Linked DNA regions of Verrucomicrobium spinosum DSM 4136 = JCM 18804. The protein of the gene in region 2 interacts with the protein of the main gene of each other region in a pairwise test. Links are inferred from orthologs where the notes say so. Each region holds a gene or a part of one and is shown on either strand. Other genes may lie near its edges.

Region 1 (4,716 bases), 3.8 Mb from region 2 along the record:
CAGCATGGTGTTGCCCGCTGAATCCGGGCTACGGCCCGTGAAACGGGTCAGGAGGCGCTGCCACCAAGTTGAGCGCCCACCTGCCAACGGCGATAGAGCCGATCGGGCAGCCCCTTTTTTGGGGCGCGGAGGAGTCGGCTGGGATTCGGCGGGCGGCGTCATGGGTAACGAAGGCGCAAACTAGGCATGGCATACGGGCGCACACAAGGGCAAGTGCATGAGCTGGGCCGCTTTTTGGCCCTGAGCATGACTCAGGGCTTGAACATTCTTGACAACGCTGTCACTAAACCCTTGCTCAGCCGCCGGACCGTGCAATCGGGTGCGTCCGCTGCCTGAGCGTCAGCGTTCCGAAATTTAAGGGTTTCCACGACCTCCGTTCGGTGTATCCTTCCTAAAGCCCTCTTTTACTATTTCACTATGTTCGACGAAGAACAGAATCCCCAGCGCAACAACCGCAAGACGCCCGAGCCCCAGTTTAACTGGAAGGGGTTGGTGCTTCTCGGCGCTTCCGCGCTCATCATCGCATGGGCCTTCTTCCTCAACCAGGACAAGAGTCTGGGGGGAAGTGGCAAAAAGACGTTTGCCGAGTTCAAGCAACTCCTGGAAAACGACCAGATCATCTCCACCAAGGACAAAGAGCTCAAGCTGGTGACCAATCAGGGCACTGGCACTGAGTACCTCAGTGGTTATTACACCAAGGGAGTTTCCGCTGACGGCAAAAACCCTGCGGCCGAAGGCAGCTTCACCACGGAGGTGAACATTGCCTTCCAAAAGGACGAGCTGCACCGCATGATCGAAAAGGCCAACGACGCCCGCCTTGCTGCCGCTGAGAAAGCTGGTTTGGACAAGTCCAAGGTCGAGCTCATCGTCATCACGCCTGAGTATGCCTCCAACTACACGGGCACGATCTTCTTCACCCTGTTGCCGATCTTGGTGTTTGTGGGCCTGTTCCTCCTGATCCGTCAGCAGATGAAGATGGCGGGCCGTGGAGCGATGAGCTTTGGCAAGAGCCGGGCCCGTCTTCTCAACCAGGACCGTAACAAAATCACCTTCAAGGATGTGGCCGGCGTGGAAGAGGCCAAGGAAGAAGTCTGGGAACTGGTGGAATTCCTCAAGGATCCCAAGAAATTCCAGCGCCTGGGTGGCAAGATCCCCAAGGGCGTGCTCATGGTCGGCTCTCCTGGTACGGGTAAGACGCTCCTCGCCAAGGCCATCGCAGGTGAGGCTGACGTGCCATTCTTCAGCATTAGCGGTTCCGACTTCGTCGAGATGTTCGTGGGCGTGGGTGCCAGCCGTGTGCGTGACATGTTCGAGCAGGGCAAGAAAAATGCCCCGTGCCTTATCTTCATTGACGAAATCGATGCCGTGGGCCGCCATCGTGGTCATGGGCTCGGTGGGGGACATGACGAGCGCGAGCAGACGCTGAATGCCATGCTGGTGGAGATGGATGGTTTCGACACTCAGGAAGGTGTCATCATCATTGCCGCCACGAACCGTCCTGATGTGCTGGATCCCGCCCTGCTTCGTCCGGGCCGCTTTGACCGTCAGGTCACGGTGAGCCTTCCAGATGTGAAGGGTCGTGAGGAAATCCTCCGCGTTCATGCCAAGCGCGTGAAGCTGAGCGAGAACGCTGACCTCAGCAAGGTGGCCCGTGGCACCCCCGGCTTCTCCGGTGCGGAGCTTGCCAATATCATCAACGAGGCGGCCCTTCTGGCGGCTCGCAAAAATCTCAAGGCCATTGGTACTCCCGAGCTTGAGGAAGCCCGTGACAAGGTGCGATGGGGCCGTGAGCGCCGTAGCCTTGCTCTGAGCGAGAAGGAAAAGGAGAACACCGCCTACCATGAAGCGGGACACGCCATTCTGATCGAACTTCTGGAGCATACGGATCCCCTGCACAAGGTGACCATCATCCCTCGCGGCCCCTCCCTCGGGTCCACCATGTGGCTGCCTGAAGAGGACAAATTCACCCACCGCAAGAGTGAGCTCCTTGACGACCTCGTGGTCGCCATGGGTGGCCGAGTGGCTGAAGAAGTCCAGTTCAGCGATGTGACCAACGGAGCCATGGGGGACATCCGCCAGGCGACGAACATCGCCCGCAGCATGGTTTGCGCCTGGGGCATGAGCGAGAAGCTCGGCATGGTGGAATACGGAGAAGGGGACGGAGCCGTCTTCCTGGCCCGCGACCTCGGTCGTTCTCGCAACTACAGTGGTGCCACCGCTCAGAAGATTGACGAGGAGGTGAAACGTCTCATCGACGAAGCCTATTCCAAGGCCAAAGACATCCTGCTCGCCAACAAGGACAAGCTGGACGCCATTGCCCATGCCCTTCTGGAGTTTGAGACGCTCGACGGCAGCCACATCAAGGAGATCATGAAGACCGGTAAGATTCAGAATCCTCCCCAGTCACCCAAGCCTCCTACGCCTCCTCCCGTACCCAAGGCTACCCCTGAACGCACTGCCAGTTCTGCTGAGGACGAGCAGGAGGGCGGGTTGCCTGGCGGTGTTGTCGGTGTCCCGGCCTGATTCCTGATCTCCCGATTCTTTCAAAAGAAGCGCCTGCATGCTCTCCAGCGTGCAGGCGCTTTTTTGTGGTCCGGTCAAACCTCCCCCTGCGGGATTTCGTGTATTCGCTGACCTTGAAGGGGTTGCGGGGCAAAAATTCGCCTCGGGAAAAACCCCTTGCGCCACCCCGCGCATCCCAGTACTGTCATTTCTGTCAGTTCGTCAAAGCATGCCGCTTTGAGGCCCAGTCCTGGAAATGCTTCGCAAATGCGCTGCCCAAGCCCGCGAAAAGCACCTAACCGCCTCTCCTTCCAGTCATCCATGACTCCGGAAGCTCTTTGTGCTGCCTTGACCCGTCACCGTGCATCTTCGGCGATGCCAGCCGTCTCCGCCGGTGGCCAGAACTGCATGCGAAGCCCCAGTCGCGCCGCACTTTCTCCGTTCGCTTCGGATATAGCTGGATCTGCCGTTTCTGCGGATCCGTGCCGTGCCACGCCCTGGTCATGCTTCGCTCCGAAACCAGAGAAAACGAAATACCGTTCCGATGAGCGACTACAACAGCAATGGCTCCGGCCGCCCGAATGGGCGCCGTGGAGGCCGCCGCCACCGCAGTGGCAGCAACAACCGCCCCGACAGCACCCGCAGCAGCAATAGCAGCAACAGCGATACCCGCGGAAACTTCCGCCCCAACCGCTCCAAGCCCCCTGAACCTACTGGATTCCAGAAGTTCCTTTCGGTGGTGACGTTCGGTCTGCTTGGCAAGCCCAAAGCTCCTGCCAAACCTGCTCCGCAACCCAAAGCCCCCCGTGAACTTGGCCCGATCGCCCGTGGTGATCGTGAAGCCGCCAAGTCCCGTGTTGAGTCCAGTCCGAAACCAGCCCGTCCCCCGCGGCAGGCCCCGATTTCGACGGAAGTCACCACAGAGCGCCTCTATGTGGGCAACCTGAGCTACGATGCTTCTGAGAGTGACCTCTTTGAGCTCTTCAACGGTTCCGGCCGTGTGAAGAATGCTGAAGTGGTGGTGAACAACCGCACCCAGCGCTCCAAGGGTTTTGCCTTTGTTACCATGATGAGCGTGGACGAGGCGAAAAAGGCCGTGGACGATCTGAACGGCAAAGACTTCATGGGGCGGCCCCTTGTGGTGGGCGGCGCAAAGCCCATGTCTCCTCGTGATGAAGAGGAGCCCCGGAGGGAGTCTTCTGAAGCACCTGCCGCTTCCCCGGAGACGTCCGAAGAGCCCGGCCCGACTCTTGCCGCCTAGGCAAGAGATTTACGGAGATTGACCTTCTTCAACCGCTTGTCGGCTTCTTGCTGACAGGCGGTTTTTTCTTGTGCGCGACAGGTGATGTCCCACCTTGGAGTTGCGCATTAGTTTCTAACTGCCTGCTTTTGTGTCCGTCAGCCCTGTCATCAAACCTTTTTTTGTGGTCGGCCCCACCGGCTCAGGGAAGTCTGCGCTCGCAGTGGAACTGGCGGAGCGTTGGGGTGGGGAGGTGGTGAATGCTGATGCTTTCCAGCTCTATAGGGGGCTCGATATTTGCACCGCGAAACCCACTTCAGAGGAGCGAACAAGGGTGCCTCATCATCTCTACGATGTGCTCGCTCTCACCGAGGTGGGGGATGCGGCCTTCTACTCCGAGCTGGCCAGGCAGGTGATCGATGAGATTGCGTCACGGGGAAAGGTGCCCATCGTGGTGGGGGGCAGCGGGTTGTACGTCAAAGCGCTGACGCACGGCTTGAGTCCTCTGCCGTCAGACGCCAGCCTGCGTTCGAAGCTCGAGCACCTCACTGCCAGAGAACGCGTGGCGTGGTTGTTGATGCGGGATCCCCACGCTGCGACGACGGTGAACTTGAAGAACGACCGCTATGTCACGCGGGCCTTGGAGATCTGCCTCCTTACCAGTCAGCCTCAGTCTGAACTCCGTTCCGCATGGAAGCTGCAAGAGCCAGCCTATCGCGGAATGCGTCTGCAATGGCCCAAGGAGGTGTTGGACATCCGCATCAACCAACGCGTTCTGAACATGGTGAAGGCTGGACTTGTAGAAGAGGTCGCCGCGGCAGGGGAGCTTTCTGGTACAGCCGATAAAGCCATCGGGGTCAATGAGGTGCGTCGTCATCTGGCAGGGGAGCTGTCTGAGATCGAGATGATTGAAGCCCTCCAGCTTGCCACCCGGCAGTACGCCCGGCGGCAGGAGAAGTGGTTCCGGCGGGAGA
Region 2 (7,266 bases):
CAGCAGCTTCAGACGGAAGGCATGCAGCAGCGCAAGGGCCTCTATGAAGAGATCCTGAAGGTGGTGAACGACAAGGCCAAGGCCGACCAGTATGACCTCGTGTTTGACAAGAGTGGCATGGGTGCCATGGGTCTGCCCTTCCTCATCCACGCCAAAGAGGGTACCACCCAGGATTTCACCGCCGAGGTGATTGTGGAGCTCAACAAGGATGCCCCTGCTGGCGGTGCCGCAGCTCCTGCTGCAGAAGAGAAGCCCGCCGCGGCTCCGACCAAACCCAGCACCAAGAAGAAGTAATCTACCGCGCCTCCCGCAGGCAGGAGAGCTTCTCCGGTAAAACCTACTTCCGCCCTGCTTTGAACTTGCGTTCAAAGCAGGGTTTTGCTTTTTAAGCGCATCGTTACCCCAAACCGTTTGTCTTCCCTCCCCATGAACATTTCGCTCCAGGAACTGGCCACGCTGCTCGAAGGCAAGATCACCCACGGCGATCCCTATCTGCTGGTGACTGGCTTTGGCTCGATCCAGGAAGCGGAGCCGGGGCACATCACCTTTCTGGGTAATCCGCGGTACGCTCCGGCGCTCAAAAAATCCCGTGCCAGCGTGCTGCTGACGGGCGAGGATTTTCAGGACATTCCGGAATCCATGGCCGTTATCCGCGTGGCGAACCCGACGTTGCAGTTCTCCATTGTGATCCAGAAGTTTGGCCCGCCCAAGCGGGAGATCCAGACCGGCGTTCACCCCACAGCAGTCATCAGCGAGACAGCAAAGCTCAACCCTGAGCGAGTTTACATCGGCCCCCATGTAGTGATCGAGGACGATGTGGAGATCGGCGATGGAACGGCCATCTACGCGGGTTCCTTTATCGGCCACGGTTCCCGTCTAGGGGAGGGGTGCTTGCTTCATGCCCATGCCGTGATCAAGGACCGCTGCATCCTCGGTGACAGGGTCATTATTCACAGCGGGGCCATGATTGGTACGGACGGTTTCGGTTACGAGTTCAGCAATGGCCGTCACCTCAAGATCGACCAGGTGGGCATTGTGCAGCTGGATGACGACGTGGAAGTCGGATCCTGCACCACCATTGACCGTGCGCGCTTCGGTCGCACCTGGATCGGTGAGGGGAGCAAGATCGACAACCTGGTCCAGATCGCCCACAACGTGATTACGGGGAAGCATTGCCTTATTGTCTCCCAGGTCGGCATCTCCGGGAGCACCCGCCTGGGCGACTATGTCACCATGGCGGGACAGGTGGGAGTGGCCGGGCATCTGAAAATTGGCGACAAGATCACGGTGATGGCCAAGTCAGGGATCACCAAGGATCTCTCGGAGTCCGGCGTCTATACGGGATACCCCGCCAAGCCTCTCATGGAGGGGCGTCGTGCTCTCACCTACCCCGGCCGCGTGCCGGAGATCCTGGACCGCCTGAAAGCGATGGAAAAAAGAGTCCAGGAGCTTGAGGCCAGACTGGGGGCTGGCCAGGAGGCGTGATCTTGGAAGGTGGAAGTGAGTTTTCGGAAATAGCGAACTGTCTTTGACCTCACACAAAGGCACGACGGCACAAAGAAAGGGCAGCCAAGGAACGTCCGCAGTGCAGATGCTCGGTCGAAGCTCTTCCTTGAAGAGGATCGGGCTATGAGCCCTGCCTTGACGAGGCTCAAGCGAGTCAACCCTGGGTGCCTCCGCAGAGGAGGATCAGGTGGGAAAGCTGACAATATCCGCTCTCTCCATCGCTACCTCCATGTCTGCAAGTTTCGCCTGCCCAGCTGATTTCACTCAATTTCGACAGTCTCCGGTTATCCCCGGGTTCGCCGCGACATTCTGCCGCAGTGCGGCTTGTGAGGTGGCGCCGTTCTGTTCTCTCCTGTACCGCAGATCGGCTCCCGGCAGCCTTCCTCCGCTGTTTCCCCATCCTTTGTGCCATCCTGCTCGGCTGGGAGAAAACGGCCCTCCCTGCCTCTTGCCCTTACTTTTTACCGTTTCCTGCGCTAAACTCCCACTATGACTCGATCCAACCAACCTCCCCAGCTGCCGCAGTTCCCGCAGATGCCCCAGATAAAGGTCAGTCTTCGCACCCTTGGTCTTGGGGCGGTAGGGCTGTTCCTCGTGATCGGCGTGCTGACCAGCTTCTACACGGTGCCGGCGGAGTCCGTGGGCGTGGTGCAACGGTTCGGCCGCTACCTGGAAACGAGCGGTCCCGGCCTGCGCTTCCGCATACCCTTCGGCGTCGATCGCGTCACGGAGGTGCCGGTTCAGCGCCAGCTCAAGATGGAGTTTGGTTTTTCCACTGGCTACACCACGAATGAGTACCAGAGCTCCAGGGAGTCCGAGGCGGAGAAGAACATGGTCACGGGTGACCTGAACGCCGCAGAGGTGGAGTGGGTGGTGCAGTACGGTGTGACTGACGCGCGCGCCTACCTCTTCCATCTCCGTACGCCGGAGGCCACCCTTCGTGATGTGGCGGAGAGCGTGATGCGTGAGGTGGTGGGGGATCGCACGGTGGATGAGGTGCTCACCTTCGGACGTGAGGACATCCAGATGGAGGTGCGCAAGCAGCTGGTGACCGTGGTGGACCGCCTGGGCATGGGCCTGCGCGTGGAGCAGGTGCAACTGACCAACGTGCGCCCCCCGCGCCCGGTGCAGCGCTCGTTTGATGAAGTGAGCCGTGCCCAGCAGGAGCGGGAGCAGTTGATCAACCAGGCCAATGGGGAATACAACAAGGTGGTGCCCCGGGCTCGTGGCGAGGCCGAGCAGAAGGTCAGCGAGGCAGAGGGCTACGCCGTGAAACGCGTGAACGAAGCCGAGGGCGACGTCGCCCGCTTCAATGCCCTGCTGACCCAGTATGAAAAGGCTCCTGAGGTGACCCGTCAGCGCATCTACCTGGAAACCATGGCCGAAGTCATTCCCAAGTTGGGCGGCAAGATCATCCTGGATGACGCGGCCAAACAGTTCCTGCCCCTCATGCACCTCCAGCAGCCGCAACCCCAGGTGCCGGTGCCTTACCAGCAGCCCGCTCCCCAGCGTCAGGTCACCCAGCCGGTGCGTTGATCCTGAAACCTCCGGCAACTTTTCATCCGTTTTGTCCCCCATCTTTTTCTCATGAAAGCTTCCATTTACCTCCTGTCCCTGGCAGGTGCCGTGCTGCTGCTCTTTCTCTTCTCCGTCAGCGCCTACACCGTGGGTGAGACCGAGCAAATCATCATCACCCAGTTCGGCGAGCCCGTGGGTGGTGCCATCAACAACCGGCTTGAGAAGAATGAGGCCGGTCTTCACTTCAAGGCACCTTTCATTCAGCAGGTACACCGTTTCGAGAAGCGCATCCTCGAGTGGGACGGTCCTTCTGACTCCATGTCCACCCGTGAGAAGCTCACCGTCGTGGTGAATGCCTTCGCCCGATGGCGCATCGCCGATCCCCTCCGCTACTACCAGAGCCTTCGTGACGAGCGCAGCGCGCTTTCCCGCATCACCGACATCGTCGGCAGCGCCACCCGCGGTGTCGTGGCCAAGCACGACCTTGTAGAGGTGGTGCGCAGCGACAAGACGCGCAAGGTGGAGGTGGAGAAACTCTCGGTGCAGGGCATCGCTGTGGTGACGCAGCTCCCGGCCATCCAGTACGGTCGCTCTGTTCTGGAGAAGGAAGTCCTGGCTGCCGCCGCGGAGAGCGCCAAGGCCTGGGGCATCGAGATCCTGGAGGTGCAGTTCAAGCGCATCAACTACAACCCGGCCGTGAGCGACAAGATCTATGACCGCATGACCTCTGAGCGCATGCAGATTGCCGAACGTTTTCGCTCTGAAGGCGAGGGTGAGGCCGCCAAGATCATTGGTCGCAAGGAGAAGGACCTCCGCGAGATCGAATCCAGCGCCTACCGCAAGGTTCAGGAAATTCAGGGTGAGGCCGACGCCAAAGCCACCGAGATCTACGCCCAGGCTTACAACACCAGCACCTCCGCCGCCCAGCTCTACCAGTTCGTCAAGACCCTGGAGACCTACAAAACCACCCTCGGCCGCGACAGCACCCTCATCCTCACGACGGACAGCGACTTCTTCAAGTACCTGAAGTCCATGAACCCGGAAGGGAAGACGGAACCGGTGGTGACACCCGCAGCGAAGCCAACGCAAGCCAAAGCGTCGCCTGCACCCGCCGTAATGCCAGCACCTGCCCCAGTGCCAACCCCTGCGCCTGCGTCAGCGCCTGTGCCGACTCCGGTGGCGCAGTGATTTGGTGAAACAGCTCCTGGTGGTCTTTGAACCACCGGGGGCAGTGGAGGAACGGGGGGTGTTGTGTATTTCATGGAACCCACGAAGTTGTTTCTTGGCGAGCGCCGGAGCCCCGCTGGCGCATCCACAAACCGGTGGCGGGAGTGCCACTTCAGGAGGGCCGAAGGTCCGGCGTGATACCAGCCTTGGGCAACGCCCAAGGAAAAGATGCCTAACCAACCCCATGAGGGCTGAAGGCCCGGCCTCATCAAACCTGCCCACGACGAGCATCCCTGAATGACCCCGGGCCTACAGCCCTCAACATCTAAAGCTAACGCCAACCTTGGGCGTTGCCCAAGGCTGGGTATCACCCCGGGCTTTCAGCCCTCAGCTCGTTCGCAAAAAGGAGATCATCGGCCCCGCCGCATTTTCCCTTATGGCATTCGCCTTCAGGCGGGACGGCTCAGTGACCAGGAGATCTATGAACACCTGCTGGCCAAAGCCCCAGCCTGGGAAATGGAGTCGCCCGCACTGACCCTTCGCATTGTCCGATTCATGTGGATGTATGTCGATGCCTATACGGAGTAGTCAGGTTCCTCAAACACGACCTGCGCCACTGAAGTGACACAGCCGTCCCGGCTGTGCGTGCTACCGGCGTCCCGCCGGTTTTGTCCGCCGCTCCCGCTAGCACATTTCATGAGCGAGCTGAATTAGTTAGTAGTGCAAGCTTCCGCGTGATTCAGGTGGGCCTATAAGTAAAAAAGGGATTTTGAGTGGCTAGGGTAAAGAGTCAATTCGTGGATAAACCTCTTCAGGGTTTGGGAGGTCTTATCTACAGGGTTGCAATATCAATATGCTACAAAAAAACTAAACAGCGCAAAAAGTGTTCGTTTTCCTCATGCGTAAAAAAGTTCTGCGACAAGTTGAAAAAAGACAATCTTACGCTAGCGATTCACAAAGGAACCTTAGATATGGCGAGGACAAAAAGAGCGCAGAATAGGTGTAAGGATTGCGGTTACACCTGGTACCCCAAAGGCAAGAATCTCTCTCGTCGATGCCCAAGTTGTGGTGGTAGCAACGTTACGTATGCTGGATGTGGATGTCTGGGGCTTGTCGTTGTCGGCATTGGTATCGCATTTTTTGCTTCTATGCTTTCAGGCCCCCGTGAGAGTGCTCCCCCGGCTCAACTTCCGGAATCTCTGTCTCCCTCAAATCCAAGTACTGCTGTTCCAACATCTGGTCATGATTTTGCAGTTGGTACAAAGACTATGGGAACGACAGGAAGCTCGACGGCGACCGCCTTGCAGGCGACATTGGCAGTTCCGACTGACACGCGTACCTGGCGCAGCATCGATGGGCGCGAATTGATCGGAAAGGTTACAGGAATCGACCTTGAGAAAGGGGAAATTACCATCGTCCGTGCAGATGGTCAGGTGTACTCATCCTATCCATTGTCTAAATTGCATCCGGATGATGTTCAATTGATCGCTCCACAATACAGTGTTCCGAAGAAATAGTGGGAACGGTCTATTTATAAGCCCCTTCCTCGGCTTGCCTGTATCAGGCAATTCGCCTACAATAGGAAATGCCCACGGAGAATCAGATACTCGAGTGCATGCCCGTATGGGAAGCGTTGTCAGAGCTCTTCCTGGATGACGAACTGTCTCAGGAGGATTGCCAACGCACGGCGTCGGTTCTTGCGGGGAGCAGATACAGCGTCAAAGAGCTTCAGGAAATACTCCTGCATGAGGTCTATCCGGCCTGCGCTCTGAATTTGATTTGCGTGGCGGGCGCCTGGGGAGCTTGGGGTGAAGATTGGATTCGGGAGCACATCGCTCCGCGATACAACCAGCGGCCCCTTGTTCATCTTCCAGCTTTCCAATGGGGTGCCATTGAAGGGCCGTGGGGCGTCGTGAAAACCCTGCTGAGCGAGCAACGCCAAGAAACAATTTGCGCCAGTTGACGCCCCCAAGCCTCTTGCCTGAAAACGATGCCCCAGCAAGTTCGCCCACATCAGCTCTCCACTTCGTCTCCAGCTTCATCGTGGGAGCTGATAGTGTGGCTGGTTGCCGGAGGCTTCTGCCTGTTGGGCTTTTGCCTGGGTGCGCTCATGTTGTACGTGGCTTGGGATCACAACCCTCAGGGAGAGTTTCGCGACGAAACAGGTGTTCACTGGCTGGCCTGGCTCGGCATCGGTTTCAGCTGGTTCATTGCCGTCGCGGGTATTCCCTGTCTCATGCCCGCTTCCGTTTCGTGCATCTTGTTTCTGGTCAGACGGAGATGATCTGAGTTTGACGAGATGCCGAAGCTGCACCAAGGGCGGTGATTGAAGCAATGCTGAACCCATCCGTCGTCACCATCGCCAATGCCTACTTGGCTTCTCATCTGGGTTGCTCGCCGCACAGTCTGTTTGCTGCTCCATTGAGTATCCAGATCCACGGTGGTGACCTTGCAGACTACTGGGGTGCCTTTGCCATGTTCCGGCATGGGGCGGCGATCGTCTCGTTGCCATCGACCTGTGCGGACAAACTCAAAGGGCTGCTGGCAAAGGTGGTTTCCGATTGCTCACCCGCGAGCTTTGCCAAGGCGCTCGCATCCGTCGCTTCGGTGGTCATCGGTCCTGCGTCCATCGGCTATGCAACCGCCGTCATTCCACCGGAACATCCCGTCAGGTCACTCGTTCCGGGCGACGTTGTTGCCTTTCACGCTTTGCAGCAGGGCTGCGATGCCACGGAGTGGGAACACGGAGGCTGCGTCGCCGGCTCTCCTGCGTCGGGCGTATTCACCAAGGACCAACTGGTGGCCGTGGCGAGTTATGAAGTGTGGGGCGGCACGATCGCCCACATCTCGGTCATCACCCACCCGGATTTCAGAGGGCAGGGCCTCGGCCGCAGTGCGGTGGCGCATGTCGCCCGGCGCGCGATCCTCAGCGGCCTGCTTCCGCAGTATCGCACCCTGGAGTCCAACGCGGGTTCCATTCGTATTGCGGAATCCCTCGGCTTCCAGCAATATGCTACGTCTATGGCGGTACGGTTGAAGTAGTTGATTCTAAGGTTCGAGGCAACGTCTTTGTGG

What was found. The genes of interacting proteins can lie anywhere in the genome.
Region 1: the proteins of hflC (region 2) and ftsH interact in binary tests that used the Escherichia coli proteins (3 or more experiments, as listed by UniProt). The link is inferred for Verrucomicrobium spinosum DSM 4136 = JCM 18804 from one-to-one orthologs.

The regions. Positions count from the first base shown.
Region 1 is NZ_ABIZ01000001.1:5,579,821-5,584,536, reverse strand. Bases 58-2,970 are described here. They hold ftsH (ATP-dependent zinc metalloprotease FtsH), read left to right. Parts: upstream 58-417; coding sequence 418-2,523; downstream 2,524-2,970. Other genes in these bases: VSP_RS22795 (ABC transporter permease), read right to left, coding at 58-162. Also shown: more of VSP_RS22795, read right to left, coding at 1-57; VSP_RS43160 (RNA recognition motif domain-containing protein), read left to right, coding at 3,047-3,763; tRNA (adenosine(37)-N6)-dimethylallyltransferase MiaA, read left to right, coding at 3,894-4,716. UniProt on the Escherichia coli protein: Acts as a processive, ATP-dependent zinc metallopeptidase for both cytoplasmic and membrane proteins. Plays a role in the quality control of integral membrane proteins.
Region 2 is NZ_ABIZ01000001.1:1,822,863-1,830,128, forward strand. The notes cover bases 2,359-5,152. They hold hflC (protease modulator HflC), read left to right. Parts: upstream 2,359-3,093; coding sequence 3,094-4,212; downstream 4,213-5,152. Other genes in these bases: hflK (FtsH protease activity modulator HflK), read left to right, coding at 2,359-3,042; VSP_RS42015 (hypothetical protein), read left to right, coding at 4,989-5,152. Also shown: VSP_RS07030 (OmpH/Skp family outer membrane protein), read left to right, coding at 1-294; lpxD (UDP-3-O-(3-hydroxymyristoyl)glucosamine N-acyltransferase), read left to right, coding at 427-1,485; more of hflK, read left to right, coding at 1,996-2,358; more of VSP_RS42015, read left to right, coding at 5,153-5,708; VSP_RS34285 (DUF7079 family protein), read left to right, coding at 5,777-6,154; VSP_RS07065 (GNAT family N-acetyltransferase), read left to right, coding at 6,526-7,233.